Regions from separate parts of the Kitasatospora sp. NBC_01560 genome, predicted to be linked through region 2. Evidence: riboswitches for the same ligand, from Rfam matches in the RefSeq annotation. Region 2 holds a riboswitch; the other holds the start of a gene.

Region 1 (8,824 bases), 4.5 Mb from region 2:
CCACTTGGCGGACTTCACGAACTGGAACACCCCGACCGGCCAGCCCTGGTTCCAGGCGCGCAGCGCCATGCCGAAGGCGGCGGTGGACTTGCCCTTGCCGGGGCCGGTGTGCACGGCCGTGATCGGCAGCGTGCGGCGCTGACGGGTCGTCAGGCCGTCCTCGGGAACGCTCTCGGGAACACCCTTGGGCATCGGGATCAGGCCGCCTTTCGCGCGATCGGGGAACTGGTGGGGCGGTTGTCGCGGACGAGTGAGGCGACGCCCTCGGCGCGCAGCTCGTCCAGGGTCACGGCGGAGGCGCCGAGCTGCCCCGCCAGGGTGCGGGCCAGGCCGAGCCGGACGGGGCCGGCCTCGCAGTCCAGGACGACGCTCGCGACGCCCTGGGCGGCCAGCAGGCCGGCCGCCCGGTGCGACTGCGCGACGGCGTCCCGGCTGCCGGTGGCCCGGCCGTCGGTCACCACGACCAGCAGCGGGCGGCGGTGCGGGTCGCGCATCCGCTCCACCCGCAGCACCTCGTGCGCCCGGAGCAGCCCGGCCGCCAGCGGCGTCCGGCCGCCGGTCGGCAGCGTCTCCAGCCGGGCCGCGCCGACCTCGACGGAGGAGGTGGGCGGCAGGGCCAGTTCGGCGGTGGCGCCGCGGAAGGTGATCATGCCGATCTTGTCGCGGCGCTGGTAGGCGTCCATCAGCAGCGAGAGCACGGCGCCCTTGACGGCGGTCATCCGCTGCCGGGCGGCCATCGAGCCGGAGGCGTCCACGACGAACAGCACGAGGTTGGACTCCCGGCCCTGGCGGACCTGCTCGCGGAAGTCGTCCTTGTGCAGCACCAGGGCCCGCGCGGACCGGCCGCGCGCCGCCTGGTGCGGTGCGGCGGCCTGAAGGGTGGCGCTCAGGTGCAGCCGGGCCAGCCGGCCCTGCGGGCGGCGGGCGCGGATGGTGTGGCCGCCGTCGGTCTCGGCGGGGGAGCGCCGGCCCTGGGCGCCCTTCCCGGTGCCGTCGACCTTGAACAGCCGCGTCCGGTACGGGTCGCCGGCCGCGACCGGGGCGGTCTCCCGGGCGCCGCCGGGGGCCTGCGGGGGCACCGCGGGCTCGCCGCCGGCCGGGGCCTCCGGCTCCGCCGCGGCGGAGCCGTCCGGGGCGCCCTGGGTGTCCGCCGGGGCGGGCGCGCCGCCGCCGCCGTTGTCCGGGCCGCCGTCGTCGGGCCCGCCGTCCTGCGAGCCGCCGTCGCCCGGGCCGTCGCCCTCGGGGCCGCCCTCGGGCTCCTCGGGCTCCGCCGGCTCCGCAGGCTGCTCGGGCTCCTCCGGCGCGGCGTGCTCCTCCAGCGTCCGGTCGAGCTGCTCCTCGTCCAGCCCGGGCGCGTCGAAGGGGTTGCGCCGGCGCCGGTGCGGCAGGGCCAGCTGGGCGGCCTTGCGGACGTCCTCCTCCAGCACCTCGGTGCGCCCGGCCCAGGCGGCCAGGGCGACGGCGGTGCGCGCCATCACGATGTCGGCGCGCAGGCCGTCCACCTCGAAGGCCGCGCAGACGGCGGTGAGCTGGCGCAGGGCGGTGTCGGTCAGTTCGACCTCGGGCAGCAGCTTCCGGGCGGCCTCGATCCGGCCGGCGAGCGCCTCCTCGTCCGCGGCGAACCGCGCGGCGAAGCCGGCCGGGTCGGCGTCGTAGGCGAGCCGGCGGCGGACCACCTCGGCGCGCTCGGCGGGCTCCCGGGTGGCGGCGATCTCGACGGTCAGGCCGAACCGGTCGAGCAGCTGCGGCCGCAGCTCGCCCTCCTCCGGGTTCATCGTGCCGACCAGCAGGAACCGCGCGGCGTGCCGCACCGAGACGCCCTCGCGCTCGACGTACGAGCGGCCCATCGCGGCGGCGTCGAGCAGCAGGTCCACCACGTGGTCCTGGAGCAGGTTGACCTCGTCGATGTAGAGCACGCCGCGGTGCGCGCGGGCCAGCAGGCCCGGCTCGTACGCCTTGACGCCCTCGGCGAGTGCCCGCTCCAGGTCGAGCGAGCCGACGATGCGGTCCTCGGTGACGCCGACGGGCAGCTCGACCAGCCGGGCCGGGCGTCCGGCGGTGCCCGCGCCCTCGTGCGTGCCGTCCGGGCACTGCGCGTCGGGGGCGGCCGGGTCGCAGGCGAACCGGCAGCCGTCGACGGTGTCGATGGACGGCAGCAGGCCGGCCAGCGCGCGCACCATGGTCGACTTGGCGGTGCCCTTCTCCCCGCGCACCAGCACCCCGCCGACGGCCGGGGAGACGGCGTTGAGCAGCAGCCCGAGCCGCAGGTCGGCCATGCCGACGATCGCGGTGAAGGGGTAGCGGACGTCACTCATGATTCTCCAAGGGGGCCCCGGGCGGCAGGAACGGCAGCGAACCCGCGGCCGGCACCCCGCCCTCGATCAGCTTCCACAGCGCGTCGGTGTCCGCGTGCTCCTCGATCAGGTCGCCCAGCCGGTCCAGCCGGGCCTCGCGCGCCTCGGCGAACGAGACGTCGGGTGCGGGCACGAACGCCCGGCCCGACAACGCGGCCACCTCGCGCAGCAGTTCGCGCCGGAAGCCGTCGTTCTCCAGTGCGCCGTGCCAGGTCGTGCCGAACACCGACCCCACCCGGCAGCCGTCGAGGAACGGCTCGCCGCCCTCCACCGTGACGATCCCGTGGTGGATCTCGTAGCCCTCGACCCGCTGCCCGAACGCCTCGCCCACCGGCCGGCCGAGCACCTTCTCGGCGCCGAACCGGACGTGCGTCGGCAGCAGGCCCAGGCCCGGCACCGCGCCGGCCTTCGACTCGACCTCGTCGACGATGTCGTGCGCCAGCATCTGGTAGCCGCCGCAGACGCCGAGCACCGGCAGCCCGGCCGCCGCCCGCGCCCGCAGCGCCGGCTCCAGGCCGCGCTCGCGCAGCCAGGCCAGGTCGGCGACGGTCGCCCGGGTGCCGGGCAGGACGACCAGGTCGGCGTCGGCCAGCTCCTCCGGCCGGGTGGCCCAGCGGACCAGCACGCCCGGCTCCTGGGCCAGCGCGTCGAGGTCGGTGAAGTTGGAGAGCCGGGGGAGGCGCAGCACGGCCACCCGCAGGACGTCCGCGCCGAGCGGCCCGCGCCCGGCGGTCCGGTCGACCACGGTGGACAGGTCGAGCGAGTCCTCGGCGTCCAGCCAGAGGTCCGGCAGCATCGGCAGCGTGCCCAGCACCGGACGGCCGGTCAGCTCGTGCAGCATCTCCAGGCCGGGGGCGAGCAACCGGGCGTCGCCGCGGAACTTGTTGACGAACCAGCCGGCCACGTGCCGCTGGTCCTCCGCGGAGAGCAGCGCCAGCGTGCCGTACATCGCGGCGAACACCCCGCCGCGGTCGATGTCGCCGACCACCACGACCGGCAGCCCGGCGGCGGTGGCCAGGCCCATGTTGGCGATGTCGCGGTCCCGCAGGTTGATCTCGGCGGGCGAGCCGGCCCCCTCGCAGATCACCACGTCGTAGCGGCCGCGCAGGTCGGCCAGGCACTCCAGGGCGCGTTCCAGCAGCACGGGCTTGCGCTCGCGGTAGTCCAGCGCGCCCACCTCGGCCACCGCCCGGCCGAGCAGCACCACCTGGCTGCGGCCGTCCGCGCCGGGCTTGAGCAGCACCGGGTTCATCGCCGCCTCGGGCTCCACCAGGGCCGCCTGCGCCTGCATCGCCTGGGCGCGGCCGATCTCGGCCCCGTCCGCGGTGACGAAGGAGTTCAGCGACATGTTCTGCGCCTTGAACGGCGCGACGCGGACGCCCTGGCGGGCCAGCCAGCGGCAGATGCCGGCGGTGACCACGCTCTTGCCCGCGTCCGAGGTCGTCCCGGCGACCAGCAGTGCGTTGCTCATCCGCGTCCCCTCCTCTTCCTGAACGCCGCCCGCACCAGCAGGTGCCCGGCGACCGTCGTACCCAGCGCCAGCGCGCCCACCCTTCGGGAGAGCACACAGGCCCGCTCGATGTCGTCCACCCCGACCGGCCGCAGCCCCTCGCCCAGGACGGGCCGGTGCTCGACCCGCTCCCCGTACTGCAGGGTGCCGCCGAGGCGGACGCCGACCGCGCCCGCGAAGGCCGACTCGGCCTGGCCCGCGTTCGGGCTGGGGTGCGCGGAGCCGTCCCGCCGCCAGACCTGCCAGGCGGTGCGCGGCTCGGGCGCGGAGGCGACGGTGAGCAGTGCGGTCAGCCGCGCGCCCGGCCAGCCCGCCACGTCGTCCAGCCGCGCCGAGGCCCAGCCGAACCGGGCGTAGCGGGGGGAGCGGTGGCCGACCATCGCGTCCAGCGTGTTGACCGCGCGGAACGCCAGCAGCCCGGGGGTGCCCGCGAGCCCGCCCCAGACCAGGGCGTTGACCACGGCGTCGGCGGTGTTCTCGGCGACCGACTCGACCACCGCGCGGGCGAGCTGCTGCTCGTCCAGGGCGCTCGGGTCGCGGCCGCACAGGTGCGGCAGGCGCTCCCGGGCGGCGGCGAGGTCGCCCGCGGCCAGCGAGCGGCCGATGGTCCGGGCCTCCCGGGTCAGCGAGGTGCCGCCGAGCACCGTCCAGGTGGCGGCGGCGGCCAGCGCGGCCCGCCCGAGCGGCCGGCGGCCGAGCAGGCGGTCGGCGGCGACCGCACCGGCCGCGACGGTGCCGACGCAGAGTGCGGTGTAGGCGGTGCCGGCGGCCCGGTCGTCGCGCCAGATCCGCCGCTCCAGCCGGCCGGCCGCGCTGCCGAAGACCGCCACCGGGTGACCACGGCGCGGGTCGCCGAACCGGGCGTCGGCGAGGTAGCCGGTCACGGCGCCCGCCGCGAAGGCGGCGGCGCGGGTCAGCGGGCGCACGTGAACGCGAGCGGCTCCCGCTGCGGGCAGCGGAGTACGACGGGGGGTGGGGCGGCCTGCATGGCGTGCGTGTCCTCACTCAGGGTCCGCGCCCTGGATCGACGTACCGGGGGCGAGAGTCTCCTGGCTTCCGGGTCCGACGCACATCCGGGCCTCCGGCGGCACCTGACGGTCCGCCGTACCGGCCTGCGCTCCCGCTCCCCGCGGGCGGGGGAAGGAGTTCGGACGTGCTCCCCGGTGACAGTGGCGGGACCGCGCCGGACTCGCACCGGCTTCCTCTGCATGCCTCCGTATTGGCTGAAGGATCCCATCACGCGGCCGGAGTACGCGTCAACCAAGGTCACGGAGGGGTTGGTCACACGTGGCCGGGGGCCGGCGCCCCGTCGCTACCTCTGATCACCACCCCGTGCAGGGGCATGACAGGCTGTGGGATCGTCCATCCCCTTGTAGACCCCTACAGGCGGGCTTCGTGTGTTCGGCGGCTGGGGAGCCGAAGCACCAAGGCCTACCGTCGGGTGCCATGCGACGCAGACAGCCCCCCGCCGTGCCCCCGGTGCCCTTCTCGCCCGCGGCCGCCCGCGCGCACCGCGCCGGTCTCGGCCTGACCCCCGAGCAGGTGGCCGAGGGCATGGCCGCGCACGGGGTCCGGCTGCTGCCCGCCCATGTGCTCGGCTGGGAGAGCGGCGAGCTGCGCCCCACCGAGGAGGAGTTCATCGCGCTGGCCCGCGCCCTCTGGTGCCCGCCCGCGCAGCTGATGGGCGCCCGGCCGGCCCGGCTGCGGGACTTCCGGGTCGCCCGCGAGCTGAACCAGGAGAACGCCGCCCGCCGGATCGGCATCCCGCTGCGGCAGTACCAGCAGGCCGAGGCCACCGGCCGCTGGGACGGCGGCCAGGAGGAGTCGTACGCGCTCGCCCAGGTGCTCGGCCTGCGGCTGCGCGAGCTGGTCGCGGTGACGGGCCGCCGGGACGAGCTGGACCGGCTGCTGCGGCAGTGCGTGGACGGCCGCTGGCAGGCGCACGTCCGGGCGATCGGCCGGATCGTGCCGGTGCCCGAGCAGGGCCTCGCCACCGTGCTGGCGGCGCTGCAGAACGAGTACCAGGTGTCCTCCCACTGGGGCGCCGGCACCTGGGGCTCCCCGGCGCCGGCGGCGCGCGAGCCGGCGCAGCCGGAGCAGCCGTTGGGCGAGCGGTTCTGGGGGCTGCTGGCCCGGCAGGCGACCGACATCCCGGCCTGACCCGGGGCGCCCCGTCCCGCTGCTCCCCTCCGTCCGTCCCTTCCGTCGGTCCCTTCCGTCCGTCCCCTGCGTCCGTCCCCTGCGCGTCTCCGGGTGCCCCCGGCCCGGCGAGCCCCGTCCGGATGCACCCGGACGGCCGTGCCGGGTGGCCGTCCGCCGGCTCCGCGAGTGGACTGGTGGGCACACTGCCCGGTCCGGGACGAGCTCCGGAACGCGTGCCGGGACGCGGGCGCAGCGGCCGGGTCGAACCGGGCGGCCGGGACGAACAGAGCGGGGAGCGACATGCGTTGGGGAATCGCAGCCACCGTGGCGGCCGCCGCCGTCGGTGCCGGGGCCGCCGTACTGGTCATCGGGAGGAGGGCGTCCGAGCGGATGGTCAGCCCCGTGGCGGCGCGGAAGCGGACCGGCGGCCCCGTCGTGGTCCAGAGCCTCGGTGCCGGGCGCGTCACCTTCACCCGCAGCCCGGAGAGCGCCCGCCCGGGCCGCTGGGCCGTCGAGTGGGGGGAGAACGGGCACGCCGTCGTCGAGGAGATCCTGCACGCCGACGCGCAGGGCGTGACCAGGCGGCTGGTCCGTGCCGACCGCGGCACCCTGGTGCCCGGCACGGTCGTACGCTTCACCCCCCGGGTGTACCTGGGGGACCCTCTCAGCGCCCTCGGCCTGCCGTTCACCGAGACCGCCGCCGAGGGCGAGCTCGGCGCCCTCCCCGCCTGGTACGTCGACGGCCGGCGCGGCACCTGGGTCGTCCTGGTGCACGGCACCGGCGCCGACCGGCAGCAGGCCCTGCCGGTGATCGCGCTGCTGGAGCGGCTCGGCCTGCCCAGCCTCGCCGTCACCTACCGCGGGGACGCCGACGCACCCCCCTCCCCGGACGGCCTCGGGCACTTCGGCGAGACCGAGTGGCGGGACGTCGAGGCGGCCGTCCGGCTGGCCCTGGAGCACGGCGCCGGCCGGGTCGTCCTCTACGGCTGGGGCGTCGGCGGGACGGTCGCCCTGCAGACCGCCGCCCGCTCCACGTGGGCCTCCTCGGTCAGCAGCATCGTCCTGGACTCTCCCGTCCTCGACCTGCCCGCCACCGCCCGCCGGGGCGCCGCCCGGGCCGGCTACCCCGGCGCCGCGGCCGAGCTCGGCGCGCTCGCGGTCGAGGGCCGCACCGGCGTGGACCTGGCCGACTTCGCCCGGATCGCCGACGGCACCGACCTGCGGGTGCCCACCCTCGTCCTGCACGGCCCGGACGACCCGGTGGCGCCCTGGCGGGCCGCCGCCCGGCTGGCCGGCCGGCGGCCCGACGTGGTCAGCCTCCAGGGCGTCCCCGGCGGCGACCACGCGGCCCTGTGGAACGCCGATCCGGCCGCGTACGAGGAACTGCTCCGGCGCTGGCTCACCCCGTTCCTCTGACCGTTCCCCTGAGCGTTCCGCCGCCCTTTTCCGCGGCCTTTTCCCGGGCCTTTCCCCGGTCCTTTCCGCGGCCCCGTTCCCCCGGCCCGTGTGCCCGCCCTTCCCCGGTCCTCCCCGCTCCTCCCCGGGCGGCCGCCGCCCGCCGCGCCCGCCCCTCTCCCACCGTCCGGCGGGCCCGCTGCGCCCCGCCGGGCCTTCGCGGGCCGGCCGCCCCGCCCGCCCCACCGGCCCCGCTCCGCTCTCCCGGCCGCACCCCGTCACCGTCATGACGTGCCCTCGCCAAACAGATCCGGCCAGGCAGTTTGCCTCTGTTGCCCGATCTTGTGGCCCCCCCTGGGCCCTCCTCCGAGGCCCGCGGCGAACCGGATGTGACAGAAGGCCCGTACAAGGGGAAGACTGCTCGACGTGACGTCTCGGAACCCGCGCGACCGTGATGCCCAGCTCCCGCCGACGATCGGCTCCGGTGCGACGGTGACCCGTCTCCCCGGAACTGCCCTCCGCCCCGCCGGTGCGAGGGCCGGCAGCCCCGGCGTACCCCGCCGACGAGGCCCCGCACCCGCTCCCGGCCGTGGCCGGGTCCCGGTGCCCGAGGGCTTCCCCGCTCCTGCCGAGCTCGCCCCGCTGGCCCGCCGGATGCTGGTCGACGCCGTCCGGATCGCCCGTTGGGCCGGTGAGCTCGCCGAGGTCGACAAGCGCGGCGAGCTGCTCCCCGACGACGCCCGCGCCGCCGGCCGTGCCCTGGCCATGACGGTGGGCTCCGCCGCCAACGCCTGGGGCCAGGCGCTGCTGGTCGGCCTGGTCGAGGCCCGGGACGGCGGCGCCGCCCCCGGTTGGCGCCTGCACGCCTGGGAGCACGACGACGAGGCCGTGGTCCGCGGCTGGTCGGCACTGTTCGACGCCTGGACGCTGCTCGCCCCGGTGCCGCCCGCCGCCCTGCGCGGCGTCTTCGCGGTGCTCGCCGGGCAGGCCGTCGACCAGGCCCCGCAGCTGCTCTCCTTCCTCCATCTGGTGGCCGGACCGGTCGCCGACAGCGAGCTGCTGGAGCTGCTCCGCCGCGGCCTGGACGAGCGCCGGGTCGGTGGTGGCGACGGCGCGCTCAGCCTGTCGCCCGTGCCGCACGCCGCCTCGGCCGTCTCCGCGGTCCGCGGCACCTGCCGCGAGCCGCAGATCGACACCCCGGCCGCGCCCGCCGACGTCGCCGCCGTCCTGGACTGGATGCTGGACGGCCTGGCCGCCGTCGGCGCGGTGGTCCGCAAGGACGACGCCGCCGAGCTCTCCCCGCTGGGGCACTGGGCGGTGCGGGCCAAGCTGGAGGAGATCTGCACCGTCGCGCAGACCGCCGCCGGGCACATCGAGCAGAGCGCCTTCGAGCTGCTCAACGCCTGCGCCGACTACTCGCCGG
Region 2 (8,824 bases):
CCCAGCGCAGCGCCACCCCCGGCAGCCGGCGGGCCGCGTCGCCCAGCAGGCCGCCACGGGCGAGCACCAGGGCCGAGCCGGAGAACAGCAGGGCCGCGAGGGGCAGCACCACCGGCGGCGTGAACGGCACCTCGGCATTGAGCACCGCCCGGGAGAGTGATGCCGGGCCGGCCGCCGGCCAAGTGCGGCCGGTGGCCCAGTAGACGTGCAGCAGGGCGTCGGCGGCGAGCAGGCCGGCAACGGCGAGGGCGGCGGTACGGCGACGGTTCACGGTGGTCCTCCGGGCATCCGACGATGAGTCACCCCGCAGGAGCCGCCCGCCCGGCCGGGCGTTCCCGTGACGAGCGTCACAGCGGAAAGTCGGGGGAGGGAGGGAACATCCGGCCGGTCCGGCGCCTCTGATGCGGTGTGGATGGCCCTGAAACCCGAACCGCCGACCGGCTCGCCGGCCTGGTCCGCGCCGCCCAGCGCGGCGACCAGCTGGCCGTCGGCGAGCTGCTGGAGCTGGTCGAGCCCTATGTCCGCCGGCTCTGCGGCCCGATCGCGCTGGACGACGGCCCCGACGCGACCCAGGAGGCGCTGATCGCCGTCTTCCGCAAGCTGGGCCAGCTCCAGGACCCGGCCGCGCTGTTCGGCTGGGTCCGCTCGATCGCCGTCCGGGAGGCCGTCCGGTATGTCCGGCGGGTCGCCCGCTGCGTCCCCGCCGACCTTTCCGAACTGCCCCGACCCGGCGACCCGCAGCTGGCCACCGACATCCAGGACGTGCTGGCCCGGCTGACTCCCGAGCACCGCGCCGTCCTGGTGCTGCGGGACGTGGAGGGCCTGGACGAGAGGTCCACCGCAGAACTGCTGGGTGTGGCACCCGGCACCGTGAAGTCCCGGCTCTCCCGGGCCCGGCTCGGCTTTCGAAGGGCGTGGCAGCAGTGAGCGCACGGATCCCCTGGCCGACTGCGGCCTTCGACCCGGTGCGCCGGCTGCACGTGATCGCCGCCGTGACCCCCGGCGCCGCCGTCCGGGAGGCGCTGATCGAGGCGCCCTTCGAGCAGGTCTGGGCGGCCGCGGCCGACCTGGAGGAAGGGCTCCCGCGCTGGCTGCCGGACATTCGGTCGGTCCGCGTCACCGAGGGACCGGCGGACGGCCGCGCCGAGGCGCTGGTGACCGGCCACACCCGGCTGCGGGCCCGTTTCGACGTCGAGCTGGCACCCGGCTGGTGCCTGATGCGCAGCCGCTTCCTGCTCGGCGGGATGGCGGCCCGCCCCGAGGCGGCCGGCACCCGCTTCGCCTTCCTCGGCGCGTTCCGGCTCCCCGGCGCGGGCCCGCTCGGGCTGCTCCTGCGGCCCGCGACCGACCCCCTGGCCCGGCGCTCGCTGGACCGCTTCGAACGGCTGGTACGGGAGGGGCGAGGGCGGGAGCGGTGAGGCGGACTCCGGGCCCGGGGCGGTGTCCCGTGGGCGGAGCCGGTCAGCCGGTCAGCCGGTCAGGTCGGCCGGCCGCGGTGGTGCGGGGAGCGGGGGCTCGCCGTGCTCGTCGTGCTCGGCGGCGGCGCACTCGTCGAGGAGGGGGCGCAGAGCCTCGTCCACGAGCCGGTAGCGCACCACACGGCCGTCCTTGTCACCGGTCACCACACCGGCGGTGCGGAGCAGTCGCAGCGCCTGCGAGACGGCCGGGTCGCGCATCCCGGTGGCGACCGCCAGGTCGGAGACGGCGAGCGGCCCGGCCCGGTGCAGGGCGAGCAGCAGGGCGAGCCGCCCCGGGTCGGCGAGCAGTGAGAACCGCTCGGCCCAGGACCGGACGTGACCGGTGTCGCCGATGGCGGCGATGGCCTCGCAGACCCGGTGTCCGTCGATGGTGCGGTGGCCCGCGCGGTCGGCCGGTACGAGATGCATGCGGACATTCTTGCAGCCCACGGCCTGTGATCCTGGACACCTGCGCAGGTGCGCAGCCTTGCAAGGGTGGCGCGCGGCCCCCTACGGTGTTCCCCGCCGTGGTGTTCGGGAAGACCGGTGACGGACCCTCAGGGGTCCGGAGTCCGGAGCGGCCCTCGCCACTGTGATCGGGGGGATTCGTCCGTATCCACGAAGCCACTGGGCGCCTTGCGCGCCTGGGAAGGCGGATGCGGAAGCCCCGTCAGCCAGGAGACCGGCCACGGCATCTCACGAACGTCTATCCACGAGGTGCTGGAGCGTGATCCGAAGATGACCCTGCCCGAAACCGCCGCTGTTCCAGCGGTGTCCACCGCCCTGCCGACCTTCCGCTGGCGGCGCGAGGACACCCTCCGCACGGCCGGGTTGATGGGGGTGATCCTGGCCATGCACGTGGTGGCGTTCGGGACGCTGATCTTCCTGGTGGCTCCGGAGGAGTACAAGGTCGGCACCCAGGTCTTCGGGGTGGGCCTGGGCATCACGGCGTACACCCTCGGCATGCGGCACGCCTTCGACGCCGACCACATCGCGGTGATCGACAACACCACCCGCAAGCTGATGGCCGACGGCAAGCGGCCCGTCTCGGTGGGCTTCTGGTTCGCCCTCGGCCACTCCTCGATGGTGGTCCTGATGGCCGCCCTGGTGGCGGGCGGCGCGCAGCTGGCCAACACGCTGATGGACGACGAGTCCACCACGCACCAGTGGCTCGGCGTGGTCGGCACCTCCGCGTCCGGCGTCTTCCTCTACCTGATCGGCGCGCTCAACCTGGCGGCGCTGTTCGGCATCCTCAGGGTGTTCCGGTCGATGCGCGCCGGTCGGTTCGACGAGGCGGAGCTGGAGGAGCACCTCAACTCGCGCGGCCTGATGGCCCGGGTGCTGAACCGGGCGACCCGCTCGATCACCCGGCCCGGCCAGATGTTCCCGGTCGGCATGGTGCTCGGCCTCGGCTTCGACACCGCGACCGAGGTGACGCTGATGGTGATGGCCGGCTCCGGCGCGGCCGCCGGGCTGCCCTGGTACGCGATCGTCTGCCTGCCGCTGCTGTTCGCGTCGGGGATGAGCCTGTTCGACACGCTGGACGGGACGTTCATGAACTTCGCGTACCAGTGGGCGTTCTCCAACCCGGTGCGCAAGGTGTACTACAACCTGACCATCACCGGGCTGTCGATCGCGGTGGCGTTCATCATCGGCACCATCGAGCTGGTCGCGGTGCTGCACGAGAAGCTGGACCTCACCGACCCGGTCAGCGGCTGGATCGCGGACATCTCGCTGGACAACGTCGGCTACGCGATCGTCGGCCTGTTCGTGGTGGTCTGGGGAGCGGCGATCGCCTACTGGCGGCTCGCCGGTGTCGAGAAGCGCTGGAGCCCCCGGCCGGTGGGCACAGGGGCCGGCTCCGGCGCCGCCGTCCCCGGTCCGGCCGCCCCGGACGCTGCCGCCGTGCGGACCGCCGGGGAGAGCACGGAGTAGCACCCCGCCCGACGTGCCGCGGCGCCCGTCCGACCCTCGCAGGGGCCGGACGGGCGCCGCGTCCGCGTTCCGGGGCTCAGCGCTCTTCGCGGAAGTCCACGTGCTGCCCGGCGGCCGGGTCGTACTTGCGCAGCACCAGCCGGTCCGGGTCGTTGCGCCGGTTCTTGCGGGTCACGTACGTGAAGCCCGTCCCGGCCGTGGACCTGAGCTTGACGACGGGGCGCAGTTCACTGCGGGCCATGGGTGTCCTCCTGGTACCTGCACGGGGCCCGCTCCGGCAGCCGGCCGGAGCCGTACGCCGAAACGGATGTCGTTTTCACCCTGTCCAACACGACCGCCTCCCCGCCCATTCCCGGGCCGTGGTGCGAGGTGGGGGATGCCCGGGTGGGGGTGCTCGGCGGGCGGATCGGGGTGGGGGTTCGTACGCTCGACGCATGTCTGATGCGTACGCGGGCCGGCGGGAGCGGTTGCGGGAGCACTGCAGTGCGTCCGGGGCCGATGCGGCGCTCATCACCAGGGCGGCGAACGTGCGGTACCTGACCGGGTGCCCGCCGTGCGGGGCGACGCTGCTGCTCACCCGGGAACGGGTGCTGCTGGCGCTGCCCGACGATCTGCCGCCGGACGACACCGGGGAGCACCTGATCGCCGCGGACGTCACCCAGGTGCCGGTGGCCGCGGGGGCGGACACCGCGCTGGCGGCCGCCGCCGCGGCGACGCGGCTGCGCGTGGCGGACCTGGTGGTCGAGGAGCACGACCTGACCGTCAGCCGGCACCGTGCGGTGGCCGGCCTGGCCGAGGGGGTCCGGCTGGCGGATCTGGGGCAGGCGGTCGAGCGGCTGCGGGTGGTCAAGGACGAGCACGAGATCGCGGACCTGCGGATCGCGGCCGAGATCGCCGACCAGGCGCTCGGCGAGCTGCTGGAGTCGATCCTGGTCGGCCGTACCGAGCGGCACCTGGCGATGGAGCTGGAGCGCCGGATGATCGACCACGGTGCGGACAAGGCGGCCTTCCCGGTCTCGGTCGGCACCGGAAGCCACTCCGGCCAGCAGTCCCACCAGCCCACCGACCGGCGGGTCGAGGAGGGTGACTTCCTGACCGTGGTGCTCGGTGCGCAGTACCGCGGGTACGGGGTCTCCACCGCCCGGACCTTCGTGATCGGGGCCGCCCCCGCTCCCTGGCAGGTGGAGCTGCATCGGCTGGTCTTCCGGGCCCAGCGGGCCGGCCGGGAGGCGCTCGGGCCGGGCGTCGAGCAGTACGTACCCGACCAGGCGGCGCGGGAGATCCTCCAGGCCGCCGGGCACACCGAGAGCTCCCCGCACCCGCTCGGGCACGGCATCGGGCTGGAGATCCGGGAGGCGCCGCGCCTCGGTCCGTCGGACATGGGTAAACTGGACAGCCGCGTGCCGGTCACCGTCGGTCCGGGGGTTCACCTCCCGGGCAAGGGCGGTGTCCGGATCGAGGACACCCTCGTGGTGCGCCCCCTCGAAGAGGGCGGGCCCGAGCTGCTCACCATCACCACCAAGGAGCTCCTCGCCCTGTAGACCCGCGGCCGGCCGGGAGGCTGTCGCAGGCGGCAGGACGCACCCCTTGGTTCCTTGACAGCTATATCCAGGAGTAAGTGCGCCCGTGGCTTCCACGAACGATCTCAAGAACGGCATGGTCCTCAAGCTGGACGGCGGGAAGCTCTGGTCCGTCGTCGAGTTCCAGCACGTCAAGCCCGGCAAGGGCCCGGCCTTCGTTCGGACCAAGCTCAAGGAGGTCCTGACGGGCAAGGTCGTCGACAAGACCTTCAACGCCGGCACCAAGGTCGAGACGGCCAACGTCGACAAGCGCGGCATGCAGTTCTCGTACAAGGACGGCGAGAACTTCGTGTTCATGGACACGGACACCTACGACCAGACCACGGTCGAGCCGGCCGTCGTCGGCGATGCCTCCAAGTACCTGCTGGAGGGCTTCGAGGCCCTGGTCGCGATGTACGAGGGCGCTCCGCTGTACATCGAGCTCCCGGCCTCGGTCGAGCTGACGATCTCCCACACCGAGCCGGGCGTCCAGGGCGACCGCTCCACCGGTGGCTCCAAGCCGGCCACCCTGGAGACCGGTGCCGAGATCGCCGTCCCGCTGTTCATCGTGACCGGCGAGAAGATCAAGGTCGACACCCGCGACGGCAGCTACCTCGGCCGGGTGAAGTAAGTCCGTGTCGGCCGCACGCACAAAGGCCCGTACCCGGGCCTTCCAGATCCTCTTCGAGGCCGACCACCGCAACGTCGACCCGCTGACCGTCCTCGCCGACTGGGTGGCCCGTGCCCGGGACCCCAAGCCGGACGAGGGCACCCCGCAGGTCGGCGAGTACACGATGGAGCTGGTCGAGGGTTACGTCCAGCACGCCCGCCGGATCGACGACCTGATCTCGGAGTACGCGGTGGGCTGGACGCTCGACCGGATGCCGATCGTGGACCGCAACGTCCTGCGGCTCGGCGCCTACGAGCTGATCTGGGAGGACGGCGTCCCGGACGCGGTCGTCCTGGACGAGTCCGTCGAGATCGCCAAGGAGTTCTCCACGGACGACTCCCCGGCCTTCGTGAACGGCCTGCTCGCCCGCTTCCTCGAACTGAAGCCGAGCATTCGCCGGTAAGCAGTACCCGACGTACGGCCGCCGGATCCCGAGAGGGGTCCGGCGGCCGTCGTGCGTTCGCGCCGGGTGGCGTATGTTGGGGCCCTACTCGCCAGTAACCTGGTGCGCCGGTGACCCCGCTCCCGGCGACCCGCAGCGAAGGGCAGGCCACCCCCCCATGACCACGGTGATCCGCAGCGAGTTCGACCAGGGCATCGCCCTGACCCGCCACCCGGACGAGCCCGGCCGGTACGACGGCGAACTGGGCGCCGGCTGGCAGATCGGCGGCGGCGTCAACGGCGGGCTGCTGCTCGCGATGGCCGGCCACGCGCTCTCCCTGGAGCACGGCGCGACGGACGCGGGCGGCCACGCCGACCCGGTCTCGATCAGCGGCTACTACCTCTCCGCGTCCACCCCCGGCCCGGCCACCGTCCGCACCGAGGTGCTGCGCGCCGGCCGCTCGCTCTCCACCGGCACCGCCTCGCTCAGCCAGGGCGGCGTCGAGCGGCTGCGGGTGGTCGCCAGCCACGGCGACCTCGCCACCGCCGACGGCGAGGTGCGCACCACGGCGCAGCCGCCGCAGCTGCCGCCGCCGGACCAGTGCATCGGTGTCGAGCACGCTCCCAAGGCGCTGATCGCCGAGGCCGCCCTGCTGGAGCGGTTCGACCTGCGACTGGACCCGGCCACCATCGGCTGGGCGCTCGGGCAGCCCTCGGGCAACGGGCGGATCCAGGGCTGGTTCCGGCTCGCCGACGGCCGGGACCCGGACCCGCTGCTGCTCCTGCTGGTCGCCGACGCGCTGCCGCCGGTCACCTTCGACCTCGGGCTGCCCGGCTGGGCGCCGACCATCGAGCTGACCGTCCACCTGCGGGCCCGGCCGGTGCCCGGGTGGCTGCGGGTCACCCATGCCACCCGCAACGTGGCCGGCGGCTACTTCGAGGAGGACGCCGAGGTCTGGGACGAGGCGGGGCGGCTCGTCGCGCAGTCCCGGCAGCTGGCCCGGGTGCCGCGCCCGGCGTGACGGCGGGGCGGCGCGACGGCAGGGTGTGACGGCAGGGTGTGACGGTGGGCGGTGGCGGGGCGCGCCGGGGGGCGTGCGGGCGTGCCCGGGGGAGCGGGACGGAGCATCTGCCTCACTTTCGGTTACAGTCCTGTGACACGCCGTGCGTGTGCGCCGTGCGGGGGTGGGGAGGACAACGGTCAGTGGCGTCCCCCGCCGCTGCCCGCCACCCGCCCGTCCGCCCCAGGAGCCACCGATGAGCCGTAACGGCCGCGCCCGCCGCACCCCCGACTGCACCGCCGCCGGCCCGCGCCCCCGCACCCGGTCCCGGTACGAGCGGCACGAGCGGCGCGCGGCCGGCGCGGACCAGGCCTTCGTCATCGGCGTGCTGACCAGCGCGGCGGACTTCGAGCGCGCCCGTGCCTGGCACCTCTCCGACGCCCCCGACTACCCGGCCTACCTGCGGGACACCGCCGAGCTGCTGGCCGAGGCGCAGCGCGGCTTCGACACCGTCCGGGCCCGGATGTTCCACCCGCAGGACTTCGAGGAGTTCTGCCTGCTGAACGGTCTCGACCCGGCCGAGCCGGGCGCCCGCGACCGCTACCTGGTCAACCCGCCGCTGCAGACCCAGCTGCTCGCCTACCAGGGCGAGGAGCTGGCCGGGGACTTCGTGCCCCGGCTGGTCCGGGCCCGGGAGAGCGGCCTGACGCTGCGCCACGCCGACCTGCTGCTGGACGGCGGGCTGTACGAGGAGCGCGGCCGCGCGGTGCGGGAGGCCTACCGGAGCGGGGCCGAGGTGTTCCGCCGGATGCTGGTCGGGGCCGGTGCCGGCGTCTACGAGCTGCGGCTCGCGGTGGACGCTCCCGGCGGCCGGCTGGTGGCGGTGGCCCGGGTGCTGCAGTGGGAGGACGGCGTGGTCCGGATCAACGACGAGGACCTGGAGCTCCTCTGCGCGGTGCTCTGCGCCGGGCTGGTCCGGGAGCTGCCGGGGCTGGCGGTGCTGCACGGCGCGCAGGGCCGCGGGGCCTCCGCCGGGGCGGGCGGGGACGGCGCGGGCGGGGAGGGCGCGGGCGGGGAGGGCCGGCAGGTGGCCTGGGCCTGGGCCGGCGGCGGGCAGGACTGGGCGCCGACGGCCGGTCCGGTCCGGCTGGACGGTGTGGCGGCGGAGCCGGGCTACGCGCTGGGCCAGGTCTGCTGAGCGCGGCGGCGGGCCGGGCGGGCCGCACGCGCGACGGCGCGGCCCCCGGACCGGGGCGCCGCGCCGTGACGTTTCTGCTGGGCTCCGCCCGTTTCTGCAGGTGGGGGCAGGGCGGAGCCGACAGGGCGAGCGGTCAGCTCGCCTCCTCCTCGCGCACCGCACGGCGCGCGTCGGGGTTCAGCACACCCCAGGAGATGAGCTGCTCGGTGAGGATCGACGGCGACTGGTCGTAGATCACGGCCAGCGTGCGCAGATCGTCCTGGCGGATCGAGAGCACCTTGCCGTTGTAGTCGCCGCGCTGGCTCTGGATGGTGGCCGCGTAGCGCTGCAGCGGACCGGCCTTCTCGGAGGGGACCTGGGTCAGTCTCTCCAGGTCCAGCACCAGGCGCGGCGGCGGCTCGGCCGCACCGCCCGGCGTGCCGCCGGGCAGCAGCTCCTGGACGGGCACGCCGTAGAACTCCGCCAGCTCGGCCAGCCGCTGTACGGTGACCGCACGGTCGCCGCGCTCGTACGAGCCGACGACGACTGCCTTCCAGCGCCCCTGGGACTTCTCCTCGACACCGTGCAGGGACAGCCCCTGCTGAGTGCGGATCGCTCGGAGCTTGCCTCCGAGTTGCTTCGCG

The links. A riboswitch is a leader RNA that binds a small molecule or an ion and turns the genes downstream of it on or off. The one in region 2 is predicted to bind cobalamin.
Region 1: it holds a riboswitch for cobalamin, as region 2 does, so the genes downstream of both, OH807_RS29505 (cobalamin biosynthesis protein) here and OH807_RS09785 (HoxN/HupN/NixA family nickel/cobalt transporter) in region 2, are expected to answer to the same signal.

Annotation. Positions count from the first base shown of each region.
Region 1 covers NZ_CP109364.1:6,802,874-6,811,697, forward strand. Annotated here, with positions in the region: gene cobO (cob(I)yrinic acid a,c-diamide adenosyltransferase) at 1-192, opposite strand, end outside; gene OH807_RS29495 (putative cobaltochelatase) at 198-2,315, opposite strand; gene OH807_RS29500 (cobyric acid synthase) at 2,308-3,825, opposite strand; gene OH807_RS29505 (cobalamin biosynthesis protein) at 3,822-4,790, opposite strand; cobalamin riboswitch at 4,887-5,117, opposite strand; gene OH807_RS29510 (helix-turn-helix domain-containing protein) at 5,311-6,024, shown strand; gene OH807_RS29515 (alpha/beta hydrolase family protein) at 6,307-7,422, shown strand; gene OH807_RS29520 (hypothetical protein) at 8,005-8,824, shown strand, end outside.
Region 2 covers NZ_CP109364.1:2,350,099-2,358,922, reverse strand. Annotated here, with positions in the region: gene OH807_RS09805 (DUF3995 domain-containing protein) at 1-271, opposite strand, end outside; gene OH807_RS09800 (RNA polymerase sigma factor) at 409-927, shown strand; gene OH807_RS09795 (SRPBCC family protein) at 924-1,418, shown strand; gene OH807_RS09790 (ArsR/SmtB family transcription factor) at 1,470-1,886, opposite strand; cobalamin riboswitch at 1,969-2,163, shown strand; gene OH807_RS09785 (HoxN/HupN/NixA family nickel/cobalt transporter) at 2,196-3,392, shown strand; gene rpmG (50S ribosomal protein L33) at 3,469-3,633, opposite strand; gene OH807_RS09775 (M24 family metallopeptidase) at 3,827-4,933, shown strand; gene efp (elongation factor P) at 5,019-5,582, shown strand; gene nusB (transcription antitermination factor NusB) at 5,587-6,024, shown strand; gene OH807_RS09760 (thioesterase family protein) at 6,182-7,024, shown strand; gene OH807_RS09755 (hypothetical protein) at 7,260-8,201, shown strand; gene OH807_RS09750 (transcriptional regulator) at 8,335-8,824, opposite strand, start outside.